3 regions of the Pseudomonas sp. YY-1 genome follow, and region 3 is predicted to be linked to each of the others. Evidence: riboswitches for the same ligand, from Rfam matches in the RefSeq annotation. Region 3 holds a riboswitch; each other region holds the start of a gene.
What was found. Region 3 has a riboswitch for cobalamin ahead of cobG (precorrin-3B synthase). Riboswitches for the same ligand answer to the same signal wherever they lie in the genome.
Positions count from the first base shown of each region.

Region 1: another riboswitch for cobalamin. It lies ahead of CXP40_RS09555 (energy-coupling factor ABC transporter permease); the one in region 3 lies ahead of cobG (precorrin-3B synthase).
Region 2: another riboswitch for cobalamin. It lies ahead of CXP40_RS08800 (TonB-dependent receptor domain-containing protein); the one in region 3 lies ahead of cobG (precorrin-3B synthase).

Region 1 covers NZ_PJLX01000005.1:203,429-211,247, reverse strand. Annotated here, with positions in the region: gene CXP40_RS09580 (acetyltransferase) at 1-30, shown strand, start outside; gene CXP40_RS09575 (PLP-dependent aminotransferase family protein) at 20-1,363, opposite strand; gene CXP40_RS09570 (threonine dehydratase) at 1,444-2,415, shown strand; gene amn (AMP nucleosidase) at 2,417-3,949, opposite strand; gene CXP40_RS09560 (hypothetical protein) at 4,017-4,745, shown strand; gene CXP40_RS09555 (energy-coupling factor ABC transporter permease) at 4,755-5,435, opposite strand; cobalamin riboswitch at 5,487-5,690, opposite strand; gene CXP40_RS09550 (PaaI family thioesterase) at 5,742-6,173, opposite strand; gene CXP40_RS09545 (acyl-CoA dehydrogenase family protein) at 6,186-7,819, opposite strand, start outside.
Region 2 covers NZ_PJLX01000005.1:43,121-50,939, reverse strand. Annotated here, with positions in the region: gene CXP40_RS08810 (carboxyl transferase domain-containing protein) at 1-752, shown strand, start outside; gene dxs (1-deoxy-D-xylulose-5-phosphate synthase) at 857-2,752, shown strand; cobalamin riboswitch at 2,825-3,031, shown strand; gene CXP40_RS08800 (TonB-dependent receptor domain-containing protein) at 3,114-4,961, shown strand; gene CXP40_RS08795 (cobalamin-binding protein) at 5,026-5,820, opposite strand; gene CXP40_RS08790 (MFS transporter) at 5,820-6,233, opposite strand; gene ribA (GTP cyclohydrolase II) at 6,230-6,850, opposite strand; gene CXP40_RS08780 (TIGR02281 family clan AA aspartic protease) at 6,962-7,606, opposite strand; gene CXP40_RS08775 (ABC transporter substrate-binding protein) at 7,625-7,819, opposite strand, start outside.
Region 3 covers NZ_PJLX01000008.1:84,839-92,657, reverse strand. Annotated here, with positions in the region: gene CXP40_RS13180 (cobalt-precorrin-6A reductase) at 1-404, opposite strand, end outside; gene cbiE (precorrin-6y C5,15-methyltransferase (decarboxylating) subunit CbiE) at 401-1,603, opposite strand; cobalamin riboswitch at 1,660-1,865, shown strand; gene cobG (precorrin-3B synthase) at 1,958-3,271, shown strand; gene CXP40_RS13165 (precorrin-8X methylmutase) at 3,264-3,890, shown strand; gene CXP40_RS13160 (precorrin-2 C(20)-methyltransferase) at 3,887-4,630, shown strand; gene cobJ (precorrin-3B C(17)-methyltransferase) at 4,765-6,414, shown strand; gene CXP40_RS13150 (AraC family transcriptional regulator) at 6,687-7,526, shown strand; gene CXP40_RS13145 (LysE family translocator) at 7,604-7,819, shown strand, end outside.

The DNA of each region.
Region 1 (7,819 bases), on a different contig from region 3:
CCTATCTTGCACATGACACTCAAGCGCTAGGCCAGGCCGCCACGATTCCTTCCAGCGCCTGCTTGAGCTCGACCCGGCTGGCTGCCGCGGCGAGGCTGATGCGCACGGCATTTCCCGGATTGGCCTCGACCGCGAACACCTCGGCCGGCACCACCTCGACGCCATGCTGCCGGCACGCCTCGGCCAGACCAGCCGGCGTTGCAGCATCCAGCCATAGATGCGGCGCCACCGCCCTGCCCTGCGGCATGCGCGGCCCGAGCACGCGCGCGGCCAGGCGCCAGCGCTGTTGCAGCTCATCGATCTGCCAGGCCAGGCGCTGTTCGGCGATGCCGCTTTCGATCCATTCACAGCCCAGCGCCAGGCTCAGCGGTGTCACCGCCCAGCGCGTGGCCTGAGCTTCGGGGTCGATACGTTCGAGCAGCTCCGGCGCGCCGGCGATAAAGCCCAGGCGCAAGCCGGGTGCGACGCTCTTGGACAGACTGCTGATCAGCAGGCAGCGCTCAGGCAGCCGCACCGCCAGCGGTGCCTCGCTGCCGAGCACACCGTAGACATCGTCCTCGAGGATCCACAAGCCACGGCGCCGCGCCACCTCGGCGATAGCCACGCGGCGCTCGGCGTCCAGGCTGGCACCGGTGGGATTCTGCAAACAGGGCGTGAACACCGCCACGCGCGCACCTGTGGCACGAGCCAGGCGATCGAGATCATCGGGCAGGATGCCGTACTCGTCCATCGCCACGCCGTGCAGCGGCAGGCGCAATTGACGTGCGGCGGCCTTGATCCCCGGCGCGGTGTAACGCTCCACCAGGATCGGCTCACCCGCCTCGCACAGCGCCAGCAGCGCGGCCGACACGCCCTGCTGGGCACCGGCGCAGAGCAGCAGGCCACCCGGCGCCAACTCCAGGCCGCGTCGACGCAGCCAGGTGGCGCCGGCCAGGTGCGCGCGCTCGACCAGCGCTGCCGACGGGTAGGCCTGCAACGCGTCCAGTTCGCCACGAGCAGCCAGCGCAGCGAGGCTGGCGGAAAGATCGAGGTTGTCCGGGTCATGCACCGGTACGTTGGTCGACAGGTCGATCAGTTCGCCCTGCGCGGCCGGCTGCTTGAGGCGGAACAGGCTCGCCTCGCGGCTGCCGGCGAGCACATAAGTGCCGCGTCCGACCTCGCCGGAAACCAAGTGCCGACGCGCTGCCTCACGGTAGGCAAGCATCACCGTGCTCGGGTTGATGCCCAGCGTCCAGGCCAGACGTCGCTGCGGCGGCAAGCGCTCGCCGGGCTTGAGTTCGCCACGACCAATGGCCGCAGCGATGGCCTCGACCAGTGCCAGGTACGTCGGTAGGGAGCTGTCTTGAAAATCAGGAAGCCACATTGCTTGCCATGCAATATAAAGATTTACCCATACAATGCGCCGCACTAGCATCCGGGTCAACACCACTCGGAGTGCCTGTCATGTTCGACCTCGCCCAACTGCGCCAGAGCGCTGAACTGGTTCACCGCCATATGGCGGCCACGCCGCAACTGGCCTGGCCGCTGCTCGCCCAGCGCCTGGGCTGCGAGGTCTGGGTCAAACACGAGAATCACGCCCCGACTGCCGCCTTCAAGGTGCGCGGCGGGCTGGTCTATATCGACGCCCTGCTGCGTCGCGAACCGCAGGTACGCGGATTGGTCACCGCCACCCGTGGCAACCACGGCCAGAGCCTGGCACTGGCGGCGCGCGCAGCCGGCCTGGCCATTCGCATCCTGGTGCCGCATGGCAACGCCCGCGAGAAAAACGCGGCGATGCGCGCTCTCGGCGCCGAGGTGATCGAACATGGCCGCGACTTCGACGAAGCCCGTGCCGAAGCCGCGCGCATCGCCGAATGCGACGGCCTGCACTGGGTGCCGTCTCTGCATGAGGATCTGGTGCGCGGCGTGGCCACCTATGCCCTGGAGCTGCTGGAGACGGTACCGAACCTGCGCCGGGTGTACGTGCCCATCGGCATGGGCTCGGGCATCTGCGGGATGATCCGCACCCGCGACCTGCTCGGCCTCGATACCGAGATCGTCGGCGTCGTCGCCAGCGGTGCCGACGCCTATGCACGCAGCTTCGAGCAAGGCCGCCTGGTACAGACCGAACGCGCAGACACCCTGGCCGACGGCATGGCCTGCCGCCAGCCGCAACAATTGGCGCTGGACATGATTCGCGCCGGCGCCGCACGCATCGTGCGGGTCGACGACGAGGAAATTCGCGCCGCCATCCGCGCCTACCACGAGGACACTCACAATCTCGCAGAGGGCGCCGGCGCAGCGGCGTTGGCTGCGCTGATGCAGGAGCGTGAGCTCAATGCCGGCCAGCGCGTGGCCGTGGTGCTCAGCGGCGCCAACATCGACCGCGCAGCACTGGCCGAACTGCTGCGTGACGAGGCGCCCGTCGCGGCCTGACTTAGCGGAACGGCGGCTCGTCGAAACTGCGCAACTTGCGCGAGTGCAGCGAATTGAGCTGGCTACGCATCAGCTCCAGCGCGGCGATGCCGATATGCAGGTGCTGGGTTACCGCGCGCTCGTAGAAGGCGCCCGCCGCACCGGGCAGCTTGATCTCGCTGTGCAGCGGCTTGTCCGACACGCACAACAGCGTGCCGTAGGGCACCCGCAGGCGATAGCCCTGGGCGGCGATGGTGCCGCTTTCCATGTCCACCGCCACCGCGCGTGACAGGTTGATCAACGGCCGTTCCTGGGCCCAGCGCAGCTCCCAATTGCGGTCGTCGTAGGTCAGTACGGTGCCGGTGCGCAGGCGTTTCTTCAGTTCGTCGCCCTCTTCGCCAGTGACCAGCTTGGCGGCTTCCTGCAGCGCCTGCTGCACTTCAGCCAGCGCCGGCAGCGGAATATGCGGCGGCAGCACGCGGTCGAGAATGCCGTCGCGGCGCATATAGGCATGGGCCAGCACGTAGTCACCGATGGTCTGCGACTGACGCAGACCGCCGCAGTGACCGATCATCAGCCAGCAATGCGGGCGCAGCACGGCCAGGTGGTCGGTAATGTTCTTGGCGTTGGATGGGCCGACGCCGATGTTGACCAGGGTGATGCCGTGGCCGTCCTCGGCCTGCAGGTGGTAGGCCGGCATCTGGTAGCGGTGCCAGACCACGTTCTCGATGATCGCCTGCATCTCGCCTTCGGCCATACCACGCTCGATCACCACGTTGCCCGGCAGCACCATACGGGTGAAGCGCGAGTCGCCCACCAGCATGTCCAGGCCATGGCGGATGAACTGGTCGACGTAACGGTGGTAGTTGGTCAGCAGGATCCACGGCTGCACGTGGCGCCAGTCGCTGCCGGTGTAGTGCTGGATGCGCTTGAGCGAGAAGTCGGTGCGCGCCGCATCGAACAGCGCCAGGGGCAGCGGATCGATGTTCTCCCAGTCGTAGAGGCCATCGGCGGTGCCGTCGGTGGCGGCGGACAGGTCGGTGCTGGGAAATACGCGCGCCAGCTCGGCGGCGGTCACGCCACTGCCGGCCAGCTCATCGCCGCCCTCGACCACGTATGGGTAAGGAATGTTCTGCTGGCTGCGGCCGACTTCCACACGCAGGGTGAAGTCGTTCATCAATGGGCGCAGCTGCTCCAGCAAGTATTTGCGAAAGGCCGCCGGCTGGGTCACCGTGATGGCGTAGGTGCCCGGCACCTGTACCTTGGCATAGGCGCGCACGGTGGTCGGCACCTCGCCCTGGCACAGGTAGGTCAGGCGCAATTCGGGGTAGCGAAACAGACAGTGCTCGCTGGCATCGGGGCGGATGCGCTCCTTGAGGTAGCGCTTGAGAGCGTGGCTCAGGGCGCCAGTGGCCTCCTGGTGCAACGCGGCGAGGCGGTCGACTGCTTCTTCGGGGGTATGGGCAATGATGAAATCATCTGAGCAGGCTTTCACTGTGCATCTTCCTGACTGAACGTACGCGCCTATCTTGCCTGCATACGGTGACGAAAACATAGCGCGACAGACCTCACATCGCGCTGCCAACGACTAGGCTTGGAGCAATTGCCCAGAGGTCATCTTCATGCGTCGTGCAATCGTTGTGCTGTTGGTCGTGGCCTCGTGCTCAAGCACTCAAGCTGGTGAACTCGATGGCCACTACCGGGCCACGCTCGACGGCCAGTCGAGCGAGCTGATCCTGCGCCAGAACGACACCATGGTGGAAGGCGAGTACGTGGAGAACCAGCATCTACGCCTGATCGTCAAAGGCCGTTACGACGGCAAACTGCTACGTGCCGAGATCAGCGACCCACAGACCGGCCTGCTGCTGGCCAACATGAACGCCACCTATGCCAACGCCATGCTCAACACCAGCATTGCGGCGCGCAATCCCCGCAACGGCGAGGCGCTGGAACGCCAGGCATTGTTCCAGCGCGAAGCCGCAACAACGGCGGCGACGCCTTCCGTCGCAGGCGCTCAGGATTCGGCGCTGGTCGGCACCTGGGTGCACGAGAAGATCATCAACAGCGGCGGCGCCAACTTCGCCTCGTTCAACACCCTGATGACCCTTCAACTGAATGCCGACGGTAGCGTCACGCAGTGGAGTCGCTCGGTCGGCGGCGGCAGCGACTGGAGCTACGACAGCCCCGGCGAGATGCAGTACAGCGGTCACTGGCGCAGCCAGGACGGCATGCTGATGGTGCGCCTGAGTGGCGCCACCGATTATCAACCTGCCGCCTACTACCGCTTCAGCGACCAGTACCTGGTCACCGAGAGCAATACCGGCAAGATGATCTGGCAGCGCCGCCGCTGAGTGACGGGGTCAGGCAGTCTGATGCAGGCGCACGTTGAACAGCGGCCCCTGGCTGAAGCGCGACAGCGCCTTGGCCCCGGCCAGCACACCCAGGTCGATCAGCGGTTCGACCAGGATCACGCTCATATAGGCCAGACCGAAACTGCCCACGGCCGCCAGGTTCTCGCTGGAGAAGCCGTGACCGTAGAAGGCCCAGAACGCAACCCAGGCGACGATGCCGCCCTGATAGGCAGTCGACAGCGCCAGCGCCTGCTTGTAGGAAAGATCGACGTACGCGGTGCCGGGCGCAACGATGCGCTTGGCCAGCAGGCTGATGCCCCACAGCGGGATCAGCAGCGTGGTGACGTTCATGCCGTACTGCGGCAGGTCGAACTGAGCGAACAGCAGCCCCTGCAGCAGCAAACCAGCCGCCAGACCGATGGCTGCGGCACCAGCGCCGAACAGCAACAACAAGGTAGAACCAAGGATCAGGTGCACCTCGGAAACGCCCACCGCATGATGCGGAAACACCTCGAAGAAGCAGAACACCAGCGCGGTGGTCAGCAGGCTGCGCAGCGCCAGGGCGGCGGCACCACCGTTGCTGCGGACGCTGTCCAGGGCGAGTTTGGCGGTCAGGCCGAAAGCGGTGACGGCCGTTGCGTAGCTGAGCAGGATCTTGGCGCCTTCGACGACACCGGGTTCGATATGCATGCGAGTTCCTTTGCCGCGCCCACCGCGCGACGATTCGGATAGAGGGTGGGCGAAACGCCCGTTGTCGATGGCAGGTCTCCTGGCTCACGGCTTGGCACTCCGCCCGCCTTCCCGACCGGAGTCAGTGGCATGAGGGCATCGTTCGCCGCTTACAGTTGCGGGGGCAGCCAGGGCATTGGCGAGATTCGCCGCACCCTGTTCCCTTTTCATCCGCGTCACGTACGTGCACGCAGAACCATCAGCGGCAAGATTACTCGCCTGCCCGGCTAAAAAACAGCGTGCCGGGCAATCACATTCGGGCCTTGCTCAGGCCGGCAGCGTCACCACGGCCATGGTCACCGAAGCCTTGCTGTACAGGCGTTTCTCGCCGTTTTCCTCGCCGAACACCTCGGCCTCGACCACAGTCGCCTGGCGCCCGGCCTTGAGCACCTCGGCGCGGCAGAACAGGCGTTCACTGCGCGCCGGGCGTAGCAGGTTGACCTTGAACTCCAGGGTCAGCACCGTCTGCCCCTCGGCCACCAGCGTCGCGGCGGCAGCACCGGCCGCATGATCGGCCAGAGTGGTCTGTACACCAGCGTGGATGAAACCGTTCTGCTGCAGGTGGCGCGGCTGGATATCCAGCTCCGCCTCGACCCAACCTGGGCCGCAGTCGGTAGCTCGAATGCCCAGGTCGTTGATGAAGTTGGCATCGGCGAAGCCTCGCTCGACCAACTCGCGATAACGCGGATGTGCTTGCATGCGGGCCTCCGGTCAGGCCAGGTGCGGCGTGCTACGCGCCAGCAGCGCCTCGACGTCGACACCGCGTGGCAGGGTGCCATAGACGCGGCCACGGCCATCCAGGCGGCTGGCGATAAAGGCATCGGAGACGGTGGCGTTGCCCGCCTCCAGCAGCAGCTTGGCCTGCAGCGCCACAGCCATGTCTTCGGTGAGCTGGCGCGCGCGGTACTGGATATCGGCGGTATCGGCAAAATCGGCTTTCAGACGCTGGATATGTGCCTTCAGGCGAGCATCGCCATGGCCATCGCCCAGCTCGGCGAACAGCGCATCGAGCACGCCGGGCTCCTTGGACAATGCGCGCAGCACGTCCAGGCATTGCACGTTGCCGGAGCCTTCCCAGATCGAGTTGACCGGCGCTTCGCGGTACAGGCGCGGCAGGATGGTTTCCTCGACGTAACCGGCGCCGCCCATGCACTCGCTGGCCTCGTAGATCATTTCCGGCGCGCGCTTGCAGATCCAGTACTTGCCCACGGCTGTGACCAGACGAGCGAATTTGTCTTCCTGCGCGTCATGCTGGTGGTCGAGCGCGCGCCCCATGCGCATGCACAGCGCCAGCGCGGCTTCGCTCTCCAGCGCCAGGTCAGCCAGCACGTTCTGCATCAACGGCTGGTCGGCGAGCAGCTTGCCGCCCACCTGACGATGCGCGCAGTGGTGCGCGGCCTGGGTCAGCGCCTGGCGCATCAGGCTGCTGGAGCCGACCATGCAATCGAAGCGGGTCATGGCCACCATCTCGATGATGGTCGGCACACCGCGGCCTTCCTCGCCGAGCATCCAGGCGAAGGCGCCGCGGTACTCCACCTCACTGGAAGCGTTGGCCCAATTGCCCAGTTTGTTCTTCAGGCGCTGGATGTAGAACGCGTTGCGCGTGCCGTCCGGGCGGTGACGCGGCAGCAGGAAGCACGACAGGCCCTTGTCGGTGTAGGCCAGGGTAAGGAAGGCGTCGCACATCGGCGCCGAGCAGAACCATTTGTGGCCAACCAGCTCGTAGCCTTGCCCCGGCCCGCCAAGGCCGATGGGATAGGCGCGGGTGGTGTTGGCGCGCACGTCGGTGCCGCCCTGTTTCTCGGTCATGGCCATGCCGATGGTGACGCCGGTCTTCTGCTCCATCGGCAGGTTGCGCGGGTCGTACTCGGTGGCGAGGATCTTCGGCAGCCACTGCTCGGCCACGTTGGCTTGCAGGCGGATGGCGGGCACCGCGGCAAAGGTCATGGTCAGCGGGCAGCCACTGGCGGCCTCGGCCTGGCTGTGCATATAGGTCAGACCGGCGCGTGCGACGTGCGCGCCGGCGCGCGGGTCGGTCCAGGGCAGCGACGGCAGGCCGTGCTCGACCGCCGTACGCATCAGCTCGTGGTAGGCCGGATGGAACTCCACCAGATCGATACGATTACCGTAGCGGTCATGACTCTTGAACACTGGCTTGTTCTCGTTGGCGAGAAAGCCGGCCTGCATCAGGGCACCGCCGGCCAGCGCACCATAGGCGCTCAGGCGCTCGTCTGCCCAGGCGCCGTCATAACGACGAGTCCACTCCTGCAATGGCAGATCGAGGCGATAGAGGTTGGCGCCATCCAGGCTCGGCACCTGGTTGAACACCTCGTGGGTTTCGGCAT
Region 2 (7,819 bases), on a different contig from region 3:
AGTTGCGCCATGTGATCCCGGAAAACCGCCTGCGCGTGTACGACATGCGCAAGGTGATCGAGCTGCTGGCCGATCACGGCAGCGTGCTGGAACTGCGCCGCCAGTTCGCTCCCGGCCTGATCACCGCGCTGATCCGCATCGAGGGCAAGCCGTTCGGGCTGATCGCCAACAACCCCGCGCACCTGGGTGGCGCCATCGACGCCGTGGCCGGCGACAAGGCCGCGCGCTTCCTGCAGTTGTGTGAAGCCCATGACCTGCCCATCGTTTCGCTGTGCGACACCCCCGGTTTCATGGTCGGGCCGGAGGCGGAGAAACAGGCCACGGTGCGCCACGTCTCGCGCCTGTTCGTCACCGCCGCCAGCCTCACGGTGCCGATCTTCACCCTGGTGCTGCGCAAGGGCTACGGCCTCGGCGCCCAGGCAATGGCGGCTGGCAGCTTTCATTCGCCGCTGTTCACTGCCGCCTGGCCCAGTGGTGAGTTCGGCGCCATGGGCCTGGAAGGTGCGGTGCGCCTGGGCTTCGCCAAGGAACTGGCAGCCCAGCCGGACGAGGCCGCGCGCCAGGCGCTGTTCGACAAGCTGGTGGCCAAGGCCTACGACAACGGCAAGGCGCTGAACATGGCCAGCTATCTTGAGATCGACGCCGTGATCGACCCGGCCGACAGCCGCGCCTGGCTGCTGCGCGGGCTCAACGCGGCGCCGCGTCCGCCCCGGCGTGATGGCAAGAAGCGCCCCTTTGTCGACACCTGGTAGGGCCTCCGTGCGCGAGCGCTGGCTTGTCGCACGGGGCGTGAAGCTTGCAGCCACCTTTTTCGGGTAAACTGCCGCATCTTTTTACACCTATAACGATTCGCCTGATGCCGACCACTTTCCACGAGATCCCCCGCGAGCGCCCATTGACGCCGCTGCTCGACAGCGCCAACACGCCCGACGAACTGCGCCGCCTGGCCGAAGCGGACCTGGAAACCCTCGCTGACGAACTGCGCCAATACCTGCTCTACAGCGTTGGCCAGAGCGGCGGGCACTTCGGTGCCGGCCTCGGCGTGATCGAGCTGACCATCGCCCTGCATTACGTCCTCGACACCCCCGATGACCGTCTGGTGTGGGACGTCGGCCATCAGGCCTACCCGCACAAGATCCTCACCGGTCGTCGCGAGCGCATGGGCAGCCTGCGCCAGAAGGACGGCCTGGCCGCCTTCCCACGGCGCAGCGAGAGCGAGTACGACACCTTCGGCGTCGGCCACTCCAGCACCAGCATCAGCGCGGCACTGGGCATGGCCATCGCCGCCCGTCTGAAAGGCGAGAAGCGCAAGAGCGTGGCGGTGATCGGCGACGGCGCACTGACCGCCGGCATGGCCTTCGAGGCGCTCAACCACGCCACCGACGTCGGCGCCAACATGCTGGTGATCCTCAACGACAACGACATGTCGATCTCCAAGAATGTCGGCGGCCTGTCCAACTACCTGGCCAAGATCATCTCCAGCCGCACCTACGCCAGCATGCGCGAGGGCAGCAAGAAGATCCTCTCGCGCTTGCCTGGCGCCTGGGAAATAGCGCGCAAGGTCGAGGAGCACGCCAAAGGCATGCTGGTACCCGGCACCCTGTTCGAGGAGCTGGGCTGGAACTACGTCGGCCCCATCGACGGCCACGACCTGCCCACCCTGCTCGCCACCCTGCGCAATATGCGCGACCTCGACGGTCCGCAGTTCCTCCATGTGGTGACCAAGAAGGGCAAGGGCTTCGCCCCGGCCGAGGTCGACCCCATCGGCTACCACGCAATCACCAAGCTGGAACCGGTCACGCCAGTCGCGGCACCGAAGAAGCCTTCCGGCCCGAAGTACTCCAACGTCTTTGGCCAGTGGCTGTGCGACATGGCCGAGCAGGACGCGCGCCTGGTCGGCATCACCCCGGCGATGAAGGAAGGCTCGGATCTGGTGGCGTTCAGCGAGCGCTTCCCTGATCGTTACTTCGACGTGGCGATTGCCGAGCAGCACGCCGTGACCCTGGCCGCCGGCATGGCCTGCGAAGGTGCCAAACCGGTGGTGGCGATCTACTCCACCTTCCTCCAGCGCGCCTATGACCAACTGATTCACGACGTGGCGGTGCAGCACCTCGATGTGCTGTTCGCCATCGACCGTGCTGGTCTGGTCGGCGAAGACGGCCCGACCCACGCCGGCAGCTTCGACCTGTCCTACCTGCGCTGCATCCCCGGCATGCTGGTGATGACGCCGAGCGACGAAAACGAGATGCGCCGCATGCTCACCACCGGCCACCTGTTCGACGGCCCGGCGGCGGTACGCTACCCACGTGGCACCGGCCCCAACGCGCCGCTCGATGCCGGCCTGGAGCCGCTGGACATTGGCAAGGCGTTGGTACGCCGCCAGGGCAAGGGCGTAGCCCTGCTGGCCTTCGGCGTGCAACTGGCCGAAGCCCTGCGCGTCGGTGAAACGCTGGATGCCACGGTGGTCGACATGCGCTTCGTCAAACCGCTGGACGAAGCCCTGCTGCGCGAACTGGCAGGCAGCCACGAGCTGCTGGTGACCATCGAAGAAAACAGCATCATGGGCGGCGCCGGTAGCGCGGTCAGCGAATTCTTCGCCGCCGAGAACATCCAGATGTCGATGCTGCACCTGGGCCTGCCCGACTACTACGTCGAGCACGCCAAGCCCAGCCAGATGCTCGCCGAGTGCGGTCTCGACGAAGCCGGCATCGAACGCGCGGTACGTGAGCGTCTGAGTTTGCTTCAGGCCTGAGCATGAAGCCCGCTCATCGCTGAATGAGCGGCGCTTGCTTGTGATTCATGTGCGTGCGCACTAAGGTGCGCGCCATTAATGTTCCGCCAGGGTGCGCTGCGCAAGCAGTGTTAAACGGGAAGTCGGTGCGCTCGTCACGAGCAATGCCGACGCTGCCCCCGCAACGGTAATCGACTGCACGCGCTGAGCGTGCGCCACGTCCAACAGCCACTGGGCCCTGCCTGGGAAGGCGGACGCGGGTCGAGAGCCCGGAGACCGGCCAAGGCGGTGCGACTGGTGTTGCGGAGGGCAGCACGGTCAAGCGCCGTCCTGCGCTTGCGCCTGCCCTCCTCGACCGTCTGCCGACCGTTGAGGAAAGAGAATGAAACTGTCCCGTCTGGCTCTGGCCATCGCCGTCATGCCAGGTCTCTCGCTGGCCGCCGAGCCCTACGTGGCCGAGCCGCTGGTCGTCACCTCCGGGCGCCTGTCCGAACCGCAAGCGCAGGCCACCGCTGCCACCACGGTGTTCGAGCGGGACGACATCGAGCGCCTGCAGGTCAGCAGCGTTACCGAGCTACTGGAGCGTGTGCCCGGCCTCAGCGTCGTCCGCACTGGCGGTGCCGGCAGCCAGACGGGCGTGTTCCTGCGCGGCACCAGCACGGCACAAACCCTGGTCCTGGTCGACGGCCAACGTATCGCGGCCGCCTCCAGCGGCACCAGCAGCCTGGAGTTTCTCGCCCCCGAGCAGATCGAGCGTATCGAAGTGGTTCGTGGAGCGCGCTCGGCGCTGTATGGCTCCGACGCCATTGGCGGGGTGATTCAGATTTTCACTCGCCAAGGCGATGGCCAGGGCCTCAAGCCTTACGCGCGCCTGGCGGCTGGCAGCGACAGCACTTACCAGCGCAGCCTCGGCCTCTCCGGCGGCGACGAACGCACACGCTTTCACCTGGGAGCGGCCCTGGACGAGACAGCCGGCATCGACGCCACCCGAGACGGTTTCGGCGCCAATGGCGACGATGACGCCTACCGCAACCGCTCGCTCAGCCTGAGTCTGTCGCACCGTTTCAGTGACGATCTGCAGGTGGGCTTTAGTGCTCTCGATCAGCGCGGGCAGGTTGAATACGACGATGTTTTTACCGGCCTGCTACCGACAACTGACTTTCAGGTCAGTAGCCTTTCCGGGTTCATCGACGGCCGCCTCAACGAGCGTTGGAGCAGCCGCCTGGAAATGGGTCACAGCAAAGACCAGCGCGACACGGGTGATGACTCACCGGCAGCGCCCGACTATTCATTCTTTACCTACACCACCTATCGCGACTCCGCGAGCTGGGTGAACACCCTGACCCTCACCGACCACCAGCAAATTCTGGCTGGCGCCGACTGGTATGAGGATCGCCTGCATAGCAGCGCGGACTTCGCGGAGGATTCACGCTGGAACCGCGCGGCCTTCGTGCAACACCGCTACACCGGCGACACCTTCTCGACCGAGCTGGGACTGCGCCACGACGACAACCAGCAGTTCGGCAGCGAGAACACCTGGAACGCGGCACTGACCCTGCCCCTGAACAGGGCCAACGACCTGATCCTGTCGTACAGCGAAGGTTTCCGCGCACCGACCTTCAACGATCTCTACGATCAGTGGTACGGCAACCCCGACCTCGCCCCGGAACGCTCCAAGAGCTACGAGCTGCAATGGCGCAGCCGCTACAGCGACACAGGATCATTGCAGGCTTCCGTGTATCGAACTGATATCGAGGACGCCATCGTCCTGGACGAGAACTTCATTCCACAGAACGTCCAGACAGCCCGGATCAATGGCTTCGAAGCCGCCGTGCAGCAGGAGTTGTTCGGCTGGCAAGGCAATCTCGCGCTGGCCCTGATCGACCCGCGTGACCGCGCCAGCGGTCATACCCTGCAACGCCGCGCCAAACGCACGTTGAGCCTGGACCTTGACCGCCGCTTTGGTGATGTGTCGGTGGGCGCAGGCTGGCGTGCGATCAATGGCCGTTACGACGATGCCGACAACGAGATCGAAATGAGCGGCTACGGTCTGCTAAGCCTGCGCGCCGCCTGGCAGGCCAATGAGGAACTGGGGCTGAGCCTGAAGCTGGATAATCTGCTGGACAAGGATCATGCAGAAGCGACCTACAGCACACCCAATGGCCGTTTCGGCTACAACAGCGCCGGGCGTACCGCGTTGTTCGCGGTCAGCTGGACGCCGCAACTCTGACCTTGGTGCGCACGGCGCACCCTACCACCGCTGTAGGGTGCGCCGTGCGCACCGCCTGAAGGTGCTACCGCGCACCCGCCATCCGCTCACATAACTGCTCGATGGCGCCCAGCATCTGCCGGCTGGGCCTTTCCAGGCCCCTGTCCGGCACCGCCCAGACTTGCTCCAGACGCACGGCATGCAACTGCGGCCAGGCCTGCCAGGCGCTCAACTCGGCATTACTGCCGCCGAGTATCACGTCTGGGTCACGCGCCAACACAGCCTCCACACTGACCTGTGGCGCCGGTTGCGGCAGATCGGCGAACAGGTTGCGCGCGCCGCACACCTGCAAGGCGTCACCGATCAATTGCTCGCCACCGATGGTGTAAAGCGGTTGGTGCCAGACCTGATAGAACACCGTCAGGGGCTGCTCCCGCTGGTAGCGCTGGCGCAGCACGTGCAGCTCGGCGCGAAACTCGGCCGCCAGCCGCTCGCCCTGCTCCGTCCGGCCCACTCGCTCGCCAATACGCACGAAGGCCTCGCCGAGTTGGTCAAGGCGCTGCGGCTCGACGATCAGCAGGTCGATACCGAAACGCTGCAACTGCGCTTGTTGCGCCGGCGGCACGCTACCGGGTGCGATAAGGATCAGATCCGGCTCCAGCTGCAGCAGGCGCTCGAATTCCAGCTGGCCATAACGCCCGACTGTGGGCAGATGCGCCAGCTCTGCGGGACGCTCATCCCCTTCGAGTACGCCGACCAGCAGATCAGCAGCATCCAGGTCGAGCATGATTTCACTGAGCGAGGGTGCCAGGCTGATTACCCGCTCGGCAGCTGACAGCGGCAACGCCAGCAGGCAAAGCGCGAGCAGCAGCGTGCGCATCAACCCAACTGGCGGGGTATGCGGTAGAGGCTGTGCAGCACGATGGACGACAGCGCCAGCAGTACCAGCGGGATCGCCTCGAGGCCAGCAAGGACTGCCAACGCGGCGATCCACGCAGGCAGCGCAGCGCCAAGCAGGGCGCGCAAACGAACACGATCCAGCTCCAGCCAGGCGGCGGGTTCCTCGTCACTATCGAGGGCTTTCTGGGTGGCGATAAGGGCGTGCTTGTAGGCAGAGAACAGCGGCAGGCTGACAAACATCGAGGCCAGGCCGGCAATGAACATCGGCATGCTCATGACCGTGTGACCGCCACCGCCGAACAGCAGGTTGAACATGAACAAGGGCGCCAGCGCCACGCCCAGTTGACGCCACCAGGCCAGCGCAAGACGCCGCTTTACCTGGCCTCGGGTCACAGGCGCTCCTCGGTCTCACCCTGATGCTGGTTGCCCAGCATATGACCGAGCTTGCCGGCCTTGGTGGCGAGATAGCGCTTGTTGTAGGGGTTGTGTGCAATCTGCAGTGGCACACGATGGTCCACGGCGATACCCATGTCACCCAGCGCTTTGACCTTGCGCGGGTTATTGGTCATCAGCTTGAGGCTGTCGATGCCCAGGTGCTCGAGCATCGGCAGGCAGATGGCGTAGTCACGCTGGTCAGCGCCGAAACCCAGGCGCTCGTTGGCTTCCACGGTATCGGCCCCACCGTCCTGCAGTTCATAGGCGCGAATCTTGTTCAGCAGACCAATGCCCCGGCCCTCCTGACGCAGATACAGCAATACGCCGCGACCTTCGTTGGCGATGGCCTGCAGCGCAGCCTGCAGTTGGGCACCACAGTCGCAACGCAGGCTGAACAGCGCGTCGCCGGTCAGGCATTCGGAGTGCAGACGCCCGAGCACCGGTGCACCGTCGGCGACATTGCCGAAGGTCAGGGCGACATGTTCCTTGCCGGTAACCTCATCGAGGAAACCATGCATGGTAAACACACCGAAGGGCGTGGGCAGTTGGGAGGCGGCGACGAACACGACGGACACCGGATGCTCCTGGCAATGAGTACTAAACAGGGCCGGCATTGTATCAGCAGGCCCCACTGGCGGGTCAGTCAGAATTGCCGATCATCGGTATCGAAACGCTCAATGAAAGTCTCAGAGTTTGGATTCGAGCACCAGCATGCCCTGCTCCTCGCGCCAGCCCACCCGACTGAGGAAGCTCATGCCCAGCAGGGCTTCATGCGGTGCATTCCCCTCCAGCACCACTGCCTCGACGCCGAGCACCTCGAGATCGCCGACCTTGACCCGGTCAAGCATCACGCGCCAGCCGCGAGCGACACCACTGGCGGTGTTGACCTGTAGAGGCCGGCCACTGACTCGATAATCGATACCTAGGCGCCGGGCATGCGCGTCATTAAGAGCCACCGAGGTGGCACCGGTATCCACTAGAAACTGCACCGTCTGGCCGTTGACCGACCCGGCGACCCAATAGTGGCCACCAATACCCTTGGCGATGCTCAAACGCTTTCTTACCGGCTCGGCAAAACCGGCACTGTATTCCCGACTCAGTGGATAGGCGCGCTCGACACCCTCGACACGCAGTACCGCACCCTGCTTGTCCACACTGACGACCTCCACCCCACCCGGACCGGTCTGTCCGACCCGCACCAGCTTCCGCTGCCCATCGACATTGACCACCGCAGCGCCGGGAAACAGGCCAACCACCTGAACCTGAGAAGCAGCGCAGACAACACTCGACCCCAACAGCGCCAACACGGCGAGACAGTGACGAAACTGCATGTAGGACGGCCTCCCGGCTCAATCGAAGGGATAAGGCTGCTGCCAGCGCGCGAAAATCGGCTTGAGCGTTCCTGCCTCCACCAATTGCGTCATACGGCGGTCGAAGAGCTCAGCCAGAGCGCGCCCTTTGGGGTTATCGGCAAAACCGATGTAAAGCGGCAACCAGGTCAGCTCGACCAACTGATAGCGGCCGCGTCGCGCAACATTCGCCAG
Region 3 (7,819 bases):
GGCTCACGCCCGGAGGTGAAGAACGGCCGTTCGAATGGCGCCAATGCGCGGATCAGCTCATCCCAACCGTCCACTTCGCGCCAGTCGTCATCCGCGCCGGCCTGCCAGCCAGGGCGACGCAATGCCCAGCACGGCACGTCTGCGATTTCTGCGGCGCGGGCCGCGTTGTGGCTGATCTGCACCGCATAGGGGTGGGTCAGGTCCAGCAGCAGTTCAATGCCTTCGTCGGCGATAAAGGCTGCCAGGCCCTCGGCACCGCCGAAGCCGCCGACGCGCACGCGGCAGGCCAGGTCGTCCGGCACCCGACCAAGACCGGCCAGGCTGTACACCGTCTCCGGACCCAGCCGACGCGCCAGACGCAGCGCTTCGGTAGTGCCGCCAAGCAGCAGGAGTCGCGCGCTCACGGCTTGCGCACAGTCAGCAGGGTGATCGGCAGCGCCGCACGCCAAGTGTCGAAGCCGCCCAACGGCTGCGCCTGGGCCACGGTCAGACGCAGCAGCTCACCGCCGTGCTGCTCACGGAAGGCGACCAGCGCCGCCTCACTCTGAATGGTCACGGCATTGGCCAGCAGACGCCCGCCCGGCTTGAGCGCGGCCCAGCAATCATCGAGCACGCCTGGCACGGTGACGCCGCCGCCGATGAAGATCGCATCCGGTGCCGGCAGTCCATCCAGTGCTTCGGGCGCATGTCCAGCGACCAGTTGCAGACCGGGCACGCCGAGGGCATCACGGTTGTGGCGGATATGATCCTGACGCCCTTCGTTGGCCTCGATGGCAATGGCCAGGCAGGTCGGATGGGCGCGCATCCATTCGATGCCGATGGAGCCGCAACCGGCGCCGACATCCCACAGCAACTCGCCAGGCAGCGGCGCCAGCCGAGCCAGGGTGACGGCGCGCACGTCGCGCTTGGTCAGTTGCCCGTCGTGGCGGTAGGCCTCGTCCGGCAGGCCGCAGGTCGGTGGCAGCAGTTGCGCGCCGGTGTCGGCCAGGCACTCTACGGCCAGCAGATTGAGATCGGCACCGCGTGGCAGGTTCCAGCTCGCGGCCAGGCCCTCGATGCGGCGCTCGTCAGGCCCGCCAAGGTGCTCCAGCAGGGTCAGGCGGCTGGCGCCGAAACCACGTGCGCACAAGGCTTCGGCGACCTGCGCAGGGGTGTCACCATCAGCGCTCAATACGAGCAGGCGCGTACCGGGATAGAAACGGGCATTGAGCGTGGCCAGCGGCCGGCCGACCAAGGAGACCACCTCAGCCTCCTGCAACGGCCAGCCCAGGCGCGCCGCCGCCAGCGACACCGAGGACGGCGCCGGCAATACCTGCAACTCGTCGGCCGACACCTGGCGCGCCAGACTGGCACCGACGCCGTAGAACATCGGATCACCGCTGGCCAGCACGCACACCGCATCGCCGCGTCGGGCCAGCAACGGCTGCAGATCGAACGGGCTCGGCCAGACTTCCCGTTCGCCACTGATGCACGGCGGCAGCAAGGCCAGCTGGCGCGGCGCACCGACGATGCGCGTGGCCGCCAGCAAGGCGCGACGCGCGGCCTTGCCCAGGCCGGGATAGCCGTCTTCGCCGATGCCGACCAGGGTCAACCAGGGTTTCATCCAATGTCCTCGCACAGGCCCGACGGACCGCCTGTCCGCGCTCCGGGCAAAGCGGGCATAATAGCGCCTTCGTCGGTGCCCTTGAGTCGATACGACTTAACAGCGGGCCTAAGAGGGAATCCGGAGCGATCATTGATCGCGACCGAGCTGCCCCCGCAACTGTAAACAGCGAGTCCAACGCAATCGGCCACTGGGTAACCGGGAAGGCGCGGCGGATGAAGACCTGTTAGCCAGGAGACCTGCCGACGAACGCTGGTCGCGAGTGCCAACATCGGGCGGGGTGTACCGATGCCATGGAGTCCCCTATGGGATTTCGCTGGTTCGGTCGCCGCGTCGTTAGCCACAGGTGACCGCTTGCCCACGTCCGTCCGCCCTTCCGCCTGCCCCGGCCTGCTGCGCATCGTGCCTGCGCTGGACGGTGGCATCTGCCGGGTCAAACTGCCCGGCGGCGTGCTGCTCAGCACCCAGGCGCGGGCGATTGCCGAGGCAGCGCGGCAGCATGCCAGTGGCGTGCTGGAGCTGACCAACCGCAGCAACCTGCAGATTCGTGGTGTACTGCCTGGCCAGGAAGCGCCGCTGATCGAAGCCCTGCTCAGCGCCAATCTCGGGCCGCGCGTGGCCGCCGCCGACGATGTGCGCAACCTGCTGCTCAGCCCCGCCGCCGGCCTCGACCCGCAGGCGCGGATGGATGTACGCCCGCTGGCCAGCCAACTGCTCGACCTGTTGCAGGACACCCCAGCGCTGCACGCGTTGTCGCCCAAGTTCGCCCTGCAACTGGACGGCGGCGAAGCCCTGGCCATGCGCGAACACCCGCACGACCTGTGGCTGGCCGCCGAAAACGAGCAGCACATGCTGCTGGGCCTGGCCGGTTGCCCCTTTGAGGCGCCAGTAGCGCGAGTCGAGACGACACAGGTAGTCAGGCTGGTACGCCAGCTCCTGCTGCTGTTCCTCGAACTGGCGACTCCCGAGCAATCTCGCATGCGCCAGTTGCTGCAACAGATCCCAGCCGACGAACTGCTGCAACGTCTGCAGATGCGTCTGGACTTTCCCTTGCAACCGGTGCCGGTCAATTGGCAGCTGACCGCTCCGCTCGACCACGTCCCGGCAGGTATTTATCCACAGGCGCAGAGCGGCCTGTGCATGGTCGCTGCTGGCGCCCAGCTAGGCCGGCTGCATGCCGAACAACTGATGACGCTGGCCCAACTGAGCGAGCACCACGGCGACGGAAAATTACGCCTGACGTCCTGGCAAGGCGTGCTGCTGGGCAATGTGCCGGAAGCCGCCAGCGGTGAGCTGCTGGCGGCGCTGGGCGAGCTCGGCCTGCTGACGCATATCGACGAACCGCTGCTCGGCCTGGTCGCCTGCACCGGTTCGGCGGCCTGCGCGCGCGGCCTGGCCGATAGCAAACACCACGCCCTGCACCTGGCAGAGTTGCTGCACGAAAGCGGTGCCCGCCCGCAGGTGCATCTCAGCGCCTGCCCGCGCAGTTGCGCCAGCGCCCGCGTGCAGCCCTATACCCTGCTGGCCAACACGCCCGACCATTACCAGCTCTATCAACGCACGCCCGAGGCGCCCGGTTTCGGCCGCCTGCTGGCGCCGGCCATGACCATCGACGAGGCCGGCGCCTGGTTCGCCCGCCAACACCCCGCAGGAACCCCCAATGCTTGATTACATCCGCGACGGCCAGGAAATCTACCGCCGCTCCTTCGCCACCATCCGTGCCGAGGCCAACCTCGATGGCATCCCCGCCGACCTGGAAAAACTCGCCGTGCGGGTGATCCATGCCTGCGGCATGGTCGATGTGGTGGAGGATCTGCGCTTCTCCCCCGGTGCTGGCGCCGCTGGCCGCGCCGCGCTGCTGGCCGGCGCGCCGATCCTCTGCGATGCGCGCATGGTCGCCGAAGGCATCACCCGCCCGCGCCTGCCGGCAGGCAACAAAGTGATCTGCACCCTGCACGACGCCGGCGTGCCGGAGCTGGCCCGCGAAGTCGGCAACACCCGCTCGGCAGTGGCCCTGGAGCACTGGCGTGAGCATCTGGAAGGCAGCGTGGTGGTGATCGGCAATGCGCCCACAGCCCTGTTTTATCTGCTGGAAATGCTCGATGCCGGCGCGCCGAAACCGGCACTGATCATCGGCATGCCGGTGGGTTTCATCGGCGCGGCAGAATCCAAGGACGCCCTGGCCGCAGACAGCCGTGGCGTGCCCTACGTGATCGTGCGTGGCCGCCGTGGCGGCAGCGCCATGGCGGTGGCCGCGGTCAACGCCCTGGCCTCGGAGGTGGAATGATGGCCGGTCGCCTACTCGGTCTCGGCGTCGGCCCCGGCGACCCCGAGCTGCTCACCCTCAAGGCGCTGCGCCTGCTCAAAGGCGCGCCGGTGGTGGCCTACTTCGTGGCCAAGGCTAAACACAACGCCGGCCACGGCGGTAACGCCTTCGGCATCATCGAAGAGCACCTGGACGTCGCCCAGCAGCGCCTGCCGCTGGTCTACCCGGTAACCACCGAGAAGCTTGCCCCGCCGCTGTCCTACGAGGATGTGATCGCCGACTTCTACGACACTTGCGCGCAGCAGATCGCCCAGTTGCTCGATGCCGGCCAGGACGTGGCGGTGATCTGCGAGGGCGACCCGTTCTTCTACGGCTCCTACATGTACCTGCACGATCGCCTGGCTGATCGCTACGAAGTCGATGTGGTGCCAGGCGTGTGCTCGATGCTCGGCTGCGCCTCGGTGCTCGGCACCCCGCTGGTCTACCGCAACCAGAGCTTGAGCGTGCTCTCCGGCGTGCTGCCGGAAGACGAGCTGGAACAGCGCCTGCGCGACGCCGAAGCGGCGGTGGTGATGAAGCTCGGGCGCAACTTCGACAAGGTGCGCCGCGTGCTGCGCAAGCTCGGCCTGGACGACCGCGCCCACTACGTAGAACGCGCGACCATGGCCAGCCAGAAGATCGTCGCACTGGACGAGGTGGAGCCGATGGATTCGCCGTATTTCTCGATGATTCTGGTGCCTGGGCAGAAATGGCGGGGGTAATCCCGTAGGGCGGGCGCAACCCGCCTGCAGCGAGCTGGCGGGTTGCACCCGCCCTACCCGTCACAAGAGCGTAGCCCGGATGCAATCCGGGAAACCCATTCCCCGGATTGCATCCGGGCTACAGGATTTACCGCATGAACATCGTCATCCTCGGCGCCAGCGCGCTGGCCACTGCACAACGTCTCAAGGCGCTTTATCCACAGGCGGTGATCCACGGCCTGCGCGGGCGCGCCGACGGCGCCGAGCGCCACTACGACGAGTTCGGCGAGACCCTGCGCGCCCTGTACCGCGCCGGCCAGCCGCTGGTGGTGCTGTGCGCCGCCGGTATCGTCATCCGTAGCCTGGCCGCACTGCTGGCGGAAAAAGGCGCCGAGCCGCCGGTGCTGGCCCTGGCCGAGGATGGCAGCGCCGTGGTGCCGCTGCTCGGCGGCCTGGCCGGGGTCAACCGCTTGGCCCGCGAGATCGCCGCCTACCTGGGCGTAGCGCCGGCCATCACCACCAGTGGCGAGCTGCGCTTCGGCACCTGTCTGCTGGAACCGCCAGCCGGTTATGCCCTGGCCGACCTGCAGCAGGGCAAACGCTTCGTCAGCGATCTGCTCGGCGGCGACAGCGTGCGTATCGAAGGCGAGGCGCCCTGGCTGGAGGCGGCGCAGCTGCCGGTAGATAAGACCGCGTCGCGGGTTATCCATGTCACCGCCGAGCAACGTCCACCGAGGGCCGACGAACTGTTGATCCACCCGCGCTGCGCCGCCGCGCTGATCGAACGCCCCGGCGCCGACCTACCGGCTCGCCTGCAGCAGGCGTTGAGCGATGCCAACCTGGCGGCGCAAGCGCTGGCCGTTCTGCTCGCGGACAAAGCCTGGATGGCCAACGCCGAGCTACACGCTGCTGCAGCCGAGTTGAACCTGCCACTGCGCTTTATCCACAGCACCACCGAGCTGCCACCCGAATGCCATATCGGCGATGGCCTGCGCCTGCTGCTGGGTGAACAGCCGCTGGATATCGAACGCCTCGGCCAGAGCCGTGGACGCCTCAGCGTGGTTGGCCTCGGCCCCGGTGCCGCCGAACACATGACCCCCGCCGTGCGCCGCGCCCTCGACGAGGCCGAAGACCTGCTCGGCTACGACACCTACGTGAAGATGGCCGGCCCGCTGCGCGCCGATCAGTGCGTACACCCCAGCGACAATCGCGAGGAGCTGCTGCGCGCCGCGCATGCCTTCGAGCTGGCCGCCGCTGGCCGGCGGGTGGTGATGATCTCCTCGGGCGACCCCGGCGTGTTCGCCATGGCCGCCGCCGTGATGGAGGCGCTGGAAAGCCCGCAGAGCGAGGCCTGGCACGGCGTCGAGCTGGAGGTGCTGCCGGGCGTCTCCGCTGCTCTGGCCACCGCCGCCAAGGCCGGCGCGCCGCTGGGTCACGACTTCTGCCTGATCTCTCTGTCCGACAACCTCAAGCCCTGGGCGGTGATCGAAAAACGCCTGCAGCATGCCGCCGCCGCCGACCTGGCCATGGCCTTCTACAATCCGATCTCCAAGGCCCGCCCCTGGCAGCTCGGCCGCGCGCTGGAGCTGCTGCGCCAGCACCGCGAACCGCAGACCCTGGTGGTGCTCGGCCGCGACATTGGCCGCCCCGCCGAGGCCCTGCGCAGCCTGACCCTCGGCGAGCTGACCCCAGAGATGGTCGATATGCGCACCCTGGTGATCATCGGCTCCAGCCAGACCCGCCGCTTCCCCCGTGCCGATGGCGGCGAGTGGGTCTACACGCCGCGCTGGTATCCCGATCTGTAGGAGCCCGCTTGCGGGCGATCCGGCACCGTCGGACACCTTGATCGCCGGCAAGCCGGCTCCTACGAAAAGCGCGTCTGCGCGCACCTTACAAACCTACGCGCCAAGTGCTGGTATCCCGATCTGTAGGAGCCCGCTTGCGGGCGATCCGGCACCGTCGAACACCTTGATCGCTGGCAAGCCAGCTCCTACGAAAGGCGCCTGCACAAACCTTCTAGCCCTGCGCACTGGACGCGGTAAGCTCAAGCGTTCACAGCACAAACGGGCAGCAGGCGATGAACGCGCAGTCATGGGTCGACCTCAAGCAGGATGCCGATACCGGCATCGAGGTGATCCGTGCGCATTTCGAGGGCCACGCCTACGACCCGCACTGGCACGACAGCTACCTGATCGGCTTTACCGAGCAGGGCGTGCAGCAGTTCCATTGCCGACGCGCGCTGTTCAGCAGTGTGCCGGGACAGACCTTCTTCCTCGAGCCCGGCGATATCCACGACGGCCATGCGCCGACACCGGGCGGCTTCACCTACTCCACCCTCTATCTCGAGCCGGCCTGGCTGGAGCGCGCGTTGCCAGCGCTGTTCGAACAGGCACCCGCCGACTGTCTGCCCGGCGTACCACGCACCCAACCGGACGACCCCGGCCTGCTGCCGTGCATCGCCAATGCCCTGCAGGCGTTGAACGACAACGAGCCACGCATGGTGCGCGACGCCGCGCTGGATGCGCTGCTGGAACGCATCTCACGCAGCCTGCACTGGCGCCAGCGCCTGCCCGGCAACCCACAGATACCTCGCGTGGCCCTGCGTGCCCGCGACTACCTGCATGCACACTTTCAAGAGAACATCGGCCTCGACGAACTGGCGCGAGTCTGCGGCGTCGACCGCTTTCGGCTGAGCCGTGCGTTCAAGGCCGCGTTCTGCATCGCCCCACACGGCTACCTGATCCAGCTGCGCCTGGTGCGCGCCCGCCGGCTGCTGGCCCTCGGCACGGCACCGGCGGATGTCGCCAGCGACTTGGGCTTCGCCGACCAGAGTCACCTGGGCCGCTGGTTCCGCCGCGCCAACGGCCTTACCCCAGGCGCCTACCGCAACCTCTGCACAAAGCTTCAAGACCGCTGAATCAGCCAGCCGGACAATCGCGCCATACCCGATATGGAGCGATGCCCAATGCCTTTCCCCGCCTGCCGAGCCCAGCCATGAACCAGTGGCTGCCCTTCATCCTGTTCGCTTCAGTGGCCTCGATCACCCCCGGCCCGACCAACCTGTTGATCCTCGGCAGCGCTGCCCGCTTCGGCCTGTCCATCGCACTCGCCATCGCCATGGGCGCCAGCCTGAGCGCCAGCCTGATGCTGCTGGTGGTCGGGCTGGGCCTCGGTGAACTGCTAGCCAGTGCCCCGCTGTTGCAGACGGCG